Linked DNA regions of Diaphorobacter ruginosibacter. The protein of the gene in region 3 interacts with the protein of the main gene of each other region in a pairwise test. Links are inferred from orthologs where the notes say so. Each region holds a gene or a part of one and is shown on either strand. Other genes may lie near its edges.

Region 1 (3,669 bases), 740 kb from region 3 along the record:
GCGTGCGGCGCGCAGCGAGGCCGCGCGCACGGGTCGCCCCGATGTGCTGGCGAAGGTGGAGCTCAACCGCTGCGCTGCGCAGGCGGCCAGTGCGGAGGTGCTGGATTGCCCGGCCTTCGAGGCCTTGCGCGCCGACGTGCAGCCGGCCGAGCTCCTGGCCTATGCCGACTATCTGGCCGGACGCGGGCTCACCGCGCAACAGGTCGCGCTGCTGCCCGAGGCCCAGCGCAAAGCGGCGACGAACGTGGGTGCGATCGCAGAGATCGCCGATCCGCTGTCGTTGCTGGTGGCTTCGGGTGCCGCGCTGCGTGCCGGGCGGGCCACGCCGGAGACGTTGGTGAAGGCAGGCGATGTGGCATCGGCCCAGGGGTGGAGCAGGGCGCTGCTGGGCTGGCTGAGCTTGCGCGCCGAGCGGGCGCGTACCCTCGGGGACGAGGCGCTCGAGGCCTCCATCAAGCGCCGCATGGCGCTGGTCCGGACACAGGGGCAGCCTGTTCAGGCCGGGGATATGAAAGGCGACGGCAGCGCAAAAAATGAAAAGGCCCCTGAAAAGAGGCCTTGATGTGAAGGTGTGAAAGATCGGCGATCAGGAGTCGGCGGGCGGCGTGAGATTCGCCCGCCAGAACCCCTTGCGACGGAGTCGTCAGAAGCTCAATTGAACAATTCTGCGCTCAGCAGTTTGTCCAGTTGCGTGTTTGCTGTGATCAACGAATCGACGGACTGCACAGCCTCATCGGGAATCAGTGTCATGGCAGTGGCCGCTACAGCCAAAGCTACCGTTACCGTGAAGGCTGCCAGTGCGCGCGATCCTTGGCGGATGTTGCGGTTCATGACAGGGTCCTCGGAAAAAGATGGTTTGCAGGTAATCAACGTGTGAGTGCTTATCGGGGTTGACAAGCTGACTCTATTGGAGCATTCGATCTGGGAGAAATGTTGTCGGACGAGGGCTATTCCGCGTTGCGAACGTTCGAGTTCACCCTTGCTTGCAATTCGCGTTGGGCGGATGTCACATCGGTGAAAGTGCCCGGGCCAGGCCGGATGCAGTGAGGCCCCGGGAGAAAAGATCGTCTTCGGCCGCCCGGCCATGCTGCCAGCAGGCCTGGCAAGCGGCGAGGAAGGCCCGCCGGGCCAGGCCATCCTGCGTGTTGTCGAGGGCCGCGATTCTTGCGCCCAGCAATCCCGCCAGCACATCGCCGGTGCCGCCTGTGGCAAGGCGTGCATTGCCTGTTGGATTGATGAAGGGGGTCTCGCCCGGCGCCGTGATGATGCTGCCCGAGCCCTTGAGCACGGCGATGCAGCCATGGCGCTCTGCAAGCTCGCGCGCGGCGGCGATGCGGTCGGATTGCACGGTGCGCGTATCGCTGCCGAGCAGCCGCGCGGCCTCCAGCGGATGGGGCGTCATGGCGGTGACGAAGCTCGCATGGCGCGCGCGTTGTGCAAGCAATGCCTGCATGCCGGCATCGGTCGCGATCGCGTTGAGGGCATCTGCATCGAGCACCAGTCGACGGGCGGTCTTCAGGATCTGCGGGAGGACGGTCCTGACGGCATCGCCCCCACCGCAGCCGCAGACGATGGTGGCCGTCTCCAGGTCCAGCTTTTCGAAACGGCGCAGCATGATCTCGGGTGCCAGGGCTGGAGATTGGGTCAGGGCAGGATCGAGCGCGGAAAGCATCACCCGCCCGGCGCCCGCATGCAATGCCGCGGAGGCGGCCAGCAGTGCCGCACCCGTCATGCCCATGCCGCGTTCTTCCAGGCCTTCGCCGCCGACCACGGCGACGTCGCCCCAGCTTCCCTTGTGGCTGGCATGTGGTCGCGATGGATGGATGCCGTGAGGGGCGCATGCCAGCCATGCGCGGGGCGCGGCATCGGGGGACGGCAGTTGCAGGTCGTCGAGCCAGACCGTGCCGGCTGCATCGCGGCCCATGCCTGTGAAAAGGCCCGGCTTGAGCGTGAGCAGGCTCAAGGTGTGGCGCGGTGCAGATGGAGGGGACGGCAGTGGCTCAAAGCCCGCGGCCCACTGGCCCGAATCCGCCATCAGACCCGAGGGCAGGTCGACGCAGAGCACCGTGGCCCGCGTGCCGCGCACCACGTCGAGCAGCGACCGCAGTGCCGCAGACGGCGAACGGCCGCTGTCGTGCGGCGTGAGTCCGATGCCCAGCAGGGCATCAATGCAGAGGTCCTGGTCTTCCAGGTCGTGCGGAGGCTCGTCGACGAACAGTACACCTGCGGCGACTGCCTTGTGCCATGACTTCAGGGTGTCGGCCGATGCCTTCTCGACCGAGCCCAGCCAGCTCACCTGCACCCGGAATCCATGGGCATGCAGCAGCGCCGCGGCTTCGAGTCCGTCGCCGCCGTTGTTGCCGGCACCGCAGGCTATCCAGATCAACCGCGCATGGGGTGCCAGAGCCTGTGCGAGCCGTGCAACGCATGCGCCGGCCCGCTGCATCAGCACATGCGGGCCGGTGGCGGCGATGCCTGCCGCCTCGATTTGTCGCGTGGCTTGCAGGTCGTGAAGCGGGTGAGGATGATCGAAGGTGACGCGCTGCATCGCGCCATTGTGCCCCGGGGCGCGGACGCGTTCTCAGAAGCGGTGCGCGCCGAACGCGTCGATCTCCATGGCCATGGGAGCCCCGGCGATCTGGTCGGCCAGCAGCCTCGCGCTACCGCAGGCCAGTGCCCAGCCGCAGGCACCGTGGCCGGTGTTCAACCACAGGCCGGGAATACCGCTTGCGCCAAGGGCCGGCGCGCCATCGGGCAGGGTGGGGCGCGCACCGCGCCAGATCTGCAACTGCTGGGACGAGAGTTGCGCACCCCCAGGAAACCAGCCGGAGAGTGCCGAATACAGCTTCTGAAGAGTCTCGGCATGGTGCTCGCCGCCGCCATGGCCAAGCTCTGCGCCACCCGAGACACGCACGCGCTGTCCCTGGCGTGCGATGGTGATGCGGTGCACCGGATCGATCACCGTGCCCTGCGGGGCGTGCAGTTCCTCGCGCAGAGGCGCACTGATGGTGTAGCCATGGAGGGCGGCCACCGGCAGGTTCACCCCGTGCCGGCGCAACAGGCCGGCGCTGGCAAGGCCGGCGCAGAGTACGACTGCATCGGCCCTGCGCGGCGTGCTGTCGCCCCCGACCTGCAGGGTGACCGGGTGGCCGGAGATCGACTCCACCCGTGTATTGAAAAGGAACTTCACGCCATGCTCCTGCGCCGCATAACGCATCACCTGCGCGAACAGGCGGCAGTTGGCGGCTTCGCCATCGGGTGCATGGAGCGCGCCCAGCAGGGGAATGTCGGGGCAGAGCCCGGGCTCGATCAGCCGGGTGGTGTCTGCATCGATCTCGGTGATCGTGCTGCCGCCGTTGCGGAGCAGGTCGGGCACGGGCTGGAGCTTGCGCAGGTCATGCTTGCCGCGCAGCAGCACCAGCGTGCCATGGCTGGTTTCGATGTCGATCTCGAACAGCGCGGAGAGCTTGCGTGTGCGCTCGAGGCTGTAGCGTCCGAGCCGCTCGAGCGCGGTCAGTGTCGCTTCGGCGGACGGCGAGCGCGCTGCCTTGCGCCAGCGCAGCAGCCACGAATACTCGGCTCGGCCGGCCCCGCGCGCCATGCGAAACGCGGGCTGCCGTCCCCAGAGCATCGAGGTGGAGGCCGCGCCCACGCCCGCGGCTGCCCATG
Region 2 (3,747 bases), 1.4 Mb from region 3 along the record:
GATGCCGCGCATCAGGGCATCGGCCAGTTGGATCTGGTATGCGGTGGAGCGCAGCTTGGCTTCTTCGTCGGGATTGCTGATGAAGGCCGTCTCCACGAGCACGCTGGGGATGTCCGGGGCCTTGAGCACGGCAAACCCGGCCTGTTCCACGCGCGGCTTGTGCAGCTTCGCAAATCCCCCGATCTCGCCCAGGAGCACGCTGCCCAGCTTCAGGCTGTCGTTGATCTGCGCGGTGGTGCTCATGTCCAGCAGTGCGCGCTGAACGTGCCGGTCCTGGGAGGTGACGTTCATGCCGCCGATCAGGTCGGACTGGTTTTCCTTGTTGGCCAGCCAGCGTGCGGCCGAGCTGGAGGCGCCGCTCTGGCTGAGCGCGAACACGCTCGCGCCCTTGGCTGCCGGCGTGGTGAAGGCGTCGGCATGGATGCTCATGAACAGGTCGGCCTGCACGCGGCGGGCCTTTTCCACGCGCATGGCCAGCGGCACGAAGAAATCGGAGTCCCGTGTCAGAAAGGCACGCATGGGATTGCCGCCCACCGTGGTGGCGTTGATGCGATCACGCAGCAGGTGGGCGATCTTGAGCACGATGTCCTTCTCGCGCGTGCCGCTCGGGCCGGTGGCGCCAGGGTCTTCGCCGCCGTGGCCCGGGTCGAGCGCCACGATGATCAGGCGGTCGGTGGGGCGCGCAACCGAGGGCGCCCTGCGAGGAGCCGGGGCGGGCGAGGGCGCAGGCGGTGGGGCGGATGCAATCACCTCGGGTGACGGAGCCGGCGTGGCAGCGGGCGGCGGCACGGGAACGGGCAGCGGCAGCGGTGCAGGTGCCTGTGCGACGGCCACGGGGGGGCGGTCCTGCAGCGGTTTCTCGCTGCGCTGGGCGATCAGGTCACCGAGCGGATCATGCGCCGAAGGAGTTCCCGCAGGCGTGTCGATGGGGGCCGGGGCCTCGGCCACCGTGGCCTTCGGATCGTTCAGGCGTTCGGCGATCAGCGCTTCGAGCGGATCGCGCGCCTGGGCCGGGTACAGGTCGAACACCAGGCGGAATTGATACGCAGCCACCGGGGTCAGCGTGAAAACCTGGGGACGCGCCGCATGCTTGAGGTCCATGACCATGCGTACCACGCCAGGGGCATTCTGGCCCACGCGGATGCCGGCGATGTTGGGGTCGTCCGGGCGGATCTTGGCGACCAGTTCCTTGAGCTGTGGATTGAGGTCGATGCCCTCGATATCCACGGCCAGGCGCGGCGGTGTTTCGACGAACGTGTGCCTGGTGACCAGGCGCTGGTCCGACTCGATGGTCACGCGCGAGTAGTCCTGCGAGGGCCATACGCGGACGGCGACGATGGATGCGCCGCGTGCGATCTGCTGCGCACCGAGAAGGAGGACGAGCGTTCCTGCCTGGAGCAGGGAGCGGCGGGAGTGATGGACCGGGGCCTCATCTGTCATGCGAGGTCCTTTGTCGGGCAAGCGGGCGCGTTCATGCCGAGTGTGATTCTCGACGGGTTCATGCGTTCAATCCTTGGAGCAATTCCTGCCCGTGGGCAGTGTCGGCGGCAAGCGTAACCTGCCTCAGCTCGTCACTTCGTGCTTCAATGTAAATAGCTATATCAGAAGGTGGGATAAGTGATCCCGCTTTTTCGGGCCATTCGGCCAGCTTCAGGCCCGGGGTGGCGAAGATGTCGCGAAAGCCTGCGTCCTCGTATTCGCGTGGATCGCTGAACCGATAGAAATCGAAATGCCAGATGTCGAGGCTGCCGGCCTGGTGCGGTTCGACCACTGCATACGTCGGACTCTTGATGCGGCCTGTTACGCCCAGGGCGCGCAGCAGGTGGCGAACCAGGGTGGTCTTGCCGGCCCCGAGGTCGCCGTGCAGCGTGAGGAAGGCATTGCGCAGGCCGGGCAGGGCGGCCAGCCGGGCCGCGAAGTGCGCGGTGTCTTCCTCGCTGTTCCAGGTGAATTGCAGGCGCGCGAGCGGTGCGGGCGCATCGTTCGCCAGGGCATTTCCCGCCGCCGGCGTGGCAGTTGTTTCTACAATTTGCGGGTGATGTGGTGCAGCAGTCAACTCGTTCCTCAAATTCAGCTCTGGGCTCGCGAACTGGGATTTTCCCAAATTGGCGTGGCCGGTGTCGATTTGTCCTCTTCCGAAGCGGGTTTGCTGCGCTGGCTCGAGAGCGGATTCCACGGCGGGATGCACTACATGCAGGCCCATGGCCTCAAGCGCGCACGGCCCGCGGAGCTGGTTCCGGGCACCGTGAGCGTGATCACGGCACGCATGGACTATCTGCCGGACACGGTTCCCGAAGGCTGGCAGGCCGTCGAGTTCTCGCGACTGGCGCGCCCGCAGGAGGCCATCGTGTCGATGTATGCGCGGGGGCGGGACTATCACAAGGTGCTTCGGTCGCGCCTGCAGAAGCTCTCGGAGCGGATCGGCGAGGCGGTCGGGCCGCTCGGCCACCGGGTGTTCACCGACTCCGCACCGGTGCTCGAGTGCGAGCTGGCCAGCCGCAGCGGACAGGGCTGGCGCGGCAAGCACACCCTGGTGCTCAACCGCGAGGCTGGATCGATGTTCTTCCTGGGCGAGATCTATGTCGATCTGGCGCTTGAGCCGACCGCACCCACGACGGCCCATTGCGGGAGCTGTTCCGCCTGCATGAGCGCGTGCCCCACGCAGGCCATCGTGGCCGAGGGCGTGGTGGATGCCCGGCGCTGCATCTCTTATCTCACGATCGAGCATGCGGGCTCGATCCCGATCGAATTGCGTCCGTTGATGGCCAACCGCATCTACGGTTGCGACGACTGCCAGCTCGCATGCCCCTGGAACAAGTTCGCGCAGCGCAGCAGCCTGCCCGACTTCGACGTGCGGCCGGGGCTCGCGGGCAATACGCTGGTGCGGCTGTTCGCATGGGATGAAGCGCAATTCCTGCGGCACACGGAAGGCAGCCCCATCCGCCGCATCGGCCATGAGCGCTGGCTGCGCAATATCGCGGTGGCCATGGGCAATGCTCTTGCGAAGGCGGACGATGCCGAAATCCGGAGTGCCTTGCTCGCGCGTGCCGGACACGCCAGCGAGTGCGTGCGTGAGCATGTGCAGTGGGCGCTGGCGCAGGGCTGATCCAGCCCTCCAGCCCTCCAGCCCTCCGATCGTCTATCCCACGAGGCTCAGCGCAAACGGCAGGCTCAGCACCCCCAGCATCGTTGACAGCGTCACCAGGCCCGCCACGTAGGGCCCGTTCAACCCCATGCGCGCGGCCAGCACGAAGGCGGAAGGCGCCGTGGGCGAGGCGGACAGCAGGATCAGCACGAGGGTCTGGGGCGGGTCCAGCCGGAACAGCCTGGCCAGAAGCCATGCCAGCAGGGGCTGGATGGCGTGGCGGATCGCGAGCAGCGACAGGCTCAGGCCCCTGTTGCGCCGCAGTTCTCCGAGCTGCAGACCCGCGCCCGCGGCCATCAGGCCGAGCGCCAGCGATGCCGCGCTGATGCGCGTGAAAACGGGCTCGATCCATGCAGGAATGGAAAGGCCCGCGAAGTTGCAGACCAGGCCCGCAATGGTGGCGATGATGAGCGGGTTGCGCACCAGCTCACCCAGAAAGCCACGGCCGGAGCCACGGGTCATCGGCCACACGGCGGCGATGTTGAACAGCGGCACGCAGATGCCGATCATCATCGCCATCATCAACAGGCCCTGGGCGCCCAGCAGGCGGTCGGAGAGCGCCAGCATGATGTAGGAGTTGAAGCGAAAGCCCACCTGCGCCG
Region 3 (3,565 bases):
GCGCTGCGCCCCGGCGTGAACGCGCTGGCCTTCACCTACGACTTCGCTCTGCGGCCTGAGATGGAACGCCTGGCGCTGGCCACGCAGTCGAGCCGCAACCGTGTTGTCAATCGCATGCTGCAGGTGAACGAGTCGTCGGGCGACCTGCTCAACAAGCTCGAAGTGGTGCGGGTGCTGTGCCAGGAAACCGGCTGCGCGCAGCGCTACCTGGGCCACGATGCGCTCAACGGCATCGCGCAGGCCGTGGCGCACATCGACGATGCGCGCGGCGGCACGGAACATCGCGCTCGCTTTGCCGCCTACCTGGCCGACGTGCAGGATCGCGACATCGCGCTCGGGGTGGCGATGACCGACGCCAAGGGCGACCGCAGCAAGAAGCCGCACCAGCAGGCCAACCCCGACACCTATGTGCATGTGGTGAGCCGCGATGCCAGGGGCATCGTGATCAGCGGCACCAAGGCCATCGTGACCGGTGCGCCCTACATGCACGAACTGCTGGTCATGCCCAGCCGCAACATGGGGAAGGAGGACGCCGACTTCGCCGTGTGCTGCGCCGTGCCGGTCGATGCGAAGGGCGTGACCATGGTCTCGCGTCCTGCGGGACGCCCGGGTGAGAAGAACGAGCACGGTGCCGCGCTGTTCTCGCGCCGCTACGGGCAGGCCACCGCCGTGGTCATCTTCGACCAGGTCTTCGTGCCGTGGGACCGCGTATTCTTCGAAGGCGAATGGGAACTGAGCCACATGCTCACCTACAGCTATGCCACGCACCATCGCCACAGCTGCATTGCGGCGCGCGCGGGCTTTGGCGACCTGCTGATCGGCGCGGGCGCGCTGATGTGCGAGGCCAACGGCCTGCTGCCCGACGAGAAGAGCAACCTGCGCGAGCCCATGGTGGAACTCATCAAGATCGTCGAGGGTTTCTTCGCCTGCGGCGTGGCCGCAAGCGTCTACGCCACGCAGGACAGGCACAGCGGCAGCTTCATGCCCGATCCGGTGTTCAGCAACATCGGCAAGCTGCTGCTGGCCACGCAGATCTACGACATGCACCGCCTGGCCCACGAGGTGTCGGGTGGCCTCATCGTTGCGCTGCCCGGGCCGGACGAGGACCACAACCCGGCCACCGCCGCCTCGCTGGCCGAAGTGCTGCGCGCGAACCCTGATGTGCCGGCCGACAAGCGCCTCGAGGTGGCGCGCTTCATGGAGGACCTCACGGCCTCGTACCAGGCGGGCTGGTATTCGCTGATCAGCCTGCATGGAGGTGGCTCGCCCGCGGCGCTCAAGCAGGAGATCTGGCGCAACTATCCCCTTGGCAACAAGGTGGATCTGGTGGAGCGCCTGCTTGATCGCGGCGTGCTCGCTGATGACGGTGAACGGTCCATCACCCGCAACCGGCAGCCCGGCCGTTGCTGTGATACCGGCTGCACCACGCCGGGCCAGCCCGTGATGGTTCCGATGAAGAGAGCACCCCTCTGAGGCGCTTTGCGCCTTCTCCCCGCTCCACGCGCTGCGCGCGATAATGGCGGGATGTCATCCACCCCCAAAGTCCTGTTCGGCTTTCACGCCGTCGGCGTGCGCATGAAAACTGCGCCGCAATCGATCATCGAGGTTTATTACGAAGCCACGCGCCGCGATGCGCGCATGCGCCAGTTCATCGAACGTGCCAAGGAGGCGGGGGTGCGACTGATCGAGGCAGACTCGCTGCGCATCGCCAAGCTGGCCGGCAGCCACGGCCACCAGGGCGTGGCCGCGCGCGTGCAGGAAATCGCGCAGGTGAAGTCGCTTGACGACCTGCTCGACCAGCTCGAGGCCGATGGCGTGAAGAACCCGCTCCTGCTGGTGCTCGATGGCGTGACCGATCCCCACAATCTCGGCGCGTGCCTGCGCGTGGCCGATGGCGCGGGCGTGCACGCAGTGATCGCACCCAAGGACAATGCGGCGGGCATCAACGCCACCGTGGCCAAGGTGGCCAGCGGTGCGGCGGAGACCGTGCCGTACTTCATGGTGACCAATCTCGCGCGGACCTTGAACGAGCTGAAGGAGCGCAACATCTGGTGCATCGGTACGAGCGGCGATGCCGACAGGACGATCTACGAAGTCGACCTCAAGGGGGCCGTGGCGCTGGTGCTGGGTGCGGAAGGCGACGGCATGCGCCAGCTCACGCGCAAGACCTGCGACCAACTGGTGAAGATTCCCATGAAGGGCGCGGTCGAGAGCCTGAACGTGTCGGTCGCCAGCGCCGTGTGCCTGTATGAGGCCGTGCGCCAGCGTGGCTGAGCCCGCAGCACCTCGAACCCACGGAATGAGCCGTCATGCATAGCGAAGAACAGGCGACAGGGCAGGCCGAACAAGAAGAGCCCATGGCCGTTGCCGCCCGCTGGGTGGCAACGGCCAGAAACATCGTGGTCCTCACGGGTGCAGGCATCAGCGCCGAATCCGGCGTGCCCACCTTCCGGGATGCCCAGACGGGGTTCTGGGCGCAATACCGGCCCGAGGACATGGCCTCGCGGGAAGGTTATCTCGCCAATCCGGCCATGGTCTGGCGCTGGTACGAGTACCGTCGCGAACTCGTCGCCAAGGTCAGGCCCAATGCGGGCCACGAGGCCCTGGCCACCTTCGAGAAACTCCACGGCGGTGATTTCACGCTGGTCACGCAGAACGTCGACGGCCTGCATCAGCGTGCCGGAAGCGCCGACGTGCTGTGCCTGCACGGCAACCTGAACGCCCAGGCATGGCTCGACACGCCGCGCGATTGCTGCCATCTCGACTGGGCCGTGGCAGGCGATCCGCCGCACTGCGACCGCTGCGGCAATCTCGTCCGGCCCGCCGTGGTGTGGTTTGGGGAAGCCTTGCCCATCAAGATCCTGGGCCGTGCACAGCATGCCGCCGAGCATTGCGACCTGATGCTGGTGGTGGGAACGGCAGGCGCCGTCTACCCCGCTGCCGGTCTGGCCCGCCTGGCATCCCGCGTGGGGGCCAGGGTGGTGATCGTGAATCCCGCACCCAGTGAGCTCGATGATGCGGCGGACCTGATCGTGCGCAGCTCGGCTTCGGTGGCGTTGCCCTGGATCCTGGGCACGGGCGACGGGCGGATTGCCGCCTGAGGAACGTGGGGTTGCTTTTCCAGTGCTCAGGCCCTGACGAGCAGCACCCCCGCTATCAGCAATACCCCGCCAAGGGCTCGGACCAGCGTGATGGGCTGCTGCTGCAGCCCCAGGATGCCGAAGTGATCGAACAGCAGGGAACCCACCATCTGACCCACGACGATCAGGCAGATGACGTAGGCCGCGCCGAGCTTGGGCATCATCAGGATGACCACGGCAATGAAGATTGCACCGAACAGGCCGCCGGTCCATGACATCCATGCCCCGGGGGCCGAAGTCAGTCCGGACAGCGACAGCGTGGGGCCGGACATGATCAGCGCCACGACCAGCATGGCGACGCACCCGACGAAATAGCTCACGAAGCCGGCCCACCAGGGGGAGCCCACCTGTGTGCGCAGGCTGGCATTGAGCACTTGCTGCAGGGCCACGCTGATGCCGGCGCCGACGACGATCAGGGATGAGAT

Evidence for each region. Proteins that work in one complex are often made in the same cells at the same time.
Region 1: the proteins of rlmB (region 3) and H9K76_RS15275 interact in binary tests that used the Escherichia coli proteins (3 or more experiments, as listed by UniProt). The link is inferred for Diaphorobacter ruginosibacter from one-to-one orthologs.
Region 2: the proteins of rlmB (region 3) and tsaE interact in binary tests that used the Escherichia coli proteins (3 or more experiments, as listed by UniProt). The link is inferred for Diaphorobacter ruginosibacter from one-to-one orthologs.

The regions. Positions count from the first base shown.
Region 1 is NZ_CP060714.1:3,353,057-3,356,725, reverse strand. Bases 278-3,189 are described here. They hold H9K76_RS15275 (NAD(P)H-hydrate dehydratase), read right to left. Parts: upstream 2,549-3,189; coding sequence 1,007-2,548; downstream 278-1,006. Other genes in these bases: H9K76_RS15270 (FAD-dependent oxidoreductase), read right to left, coding at 2,582-3,189; H9K76_RS15280 (hypothetical protein), read right to left, coding at 652-831; H9K76_RS15285 (hypothetical protein), read left to right, coding at 278-562. Outside these bases: more of H9K76_RS15285, read left to right, coding at 1-277; more of H9K76_RS15270, read right to left, coding at 3,190-3,669. UniProt on the Escherichia coli protein: Bifunctional enzyme that catalyzes the epimerization of the S- and R-forms of NAD(P)HX and the dehydration of the S-form of NAD(P)HX at the expense of ADP, which is converted to AMP.
Region 2 is NZ_CP060714.1:1,232,446-1,236,192, forward strand. What follows is about bases 278-3,267. They hold tsaE (tRNA (adenosine(37)-N6)-threonylcarbamoyltransferase complex ATPase subunit type 1 TsaE), read right to left. Parts: upstream 2,057-3,267; coding sequence 1,499-2,056; downstream 278-1,498. Other genes in these bases: H9K76_RS05665 (N-acetylmuramoyl-L-alanine amidase), read right to left, coding at 278-1,440; queG (tRNA epoxyqueuosine(34) reductase QueG), read left to right, coding at 2,039-3,106; H9K76_RS05680 (AEC family transporter), read right to left, coding at 3,140-3,267. Also shown: more of H9K76_RS05665, read right to left, coding at 1-277; more of H9K76_RS05680, read right to left, coding at 3,268-3,747. UniProt on the Escherichia coli protein: Required for the formation of a threonylcarbamoyl group on adenosine at position 37 (t(6)A37) in tRNAs that read codons beginning with adenine.
Region 3 is NZ_CP060714.1:2,613,328-2,616,892, reverse strand. What follows is about bases 592-3,399. They hold rlmB (23S rRNA (guanosine(2251)-2'-O)-methyltransferase RlmB), read left to right. Parts: upstream 592-1,524; coding sequence 1,525-2,274; downstream 2,275-3,399. Other genes in these bases: H9K76_RS11760 (DMT family transporter), read right to left, coding at 3,128-3,399; H9K76_RS11765 (SIR2 family NAD-dependent protein deacylase), read left to right, coding at 2,310-3,101; H9K76_RS11775 (4-hydroxyphenylacetate 3-hydroxylase family protein), read left to right, coding at 592-1,473. In the rest of the region: more of H9K76_RS11775, read left to right, coding at 1-591; more of H9K76_RS11760, read right to left, coding at 3,400-3,565. UniProt on the Escherichia coli protein: Specifically methylates the ribose of guanosine 2251 in 23S rRNA.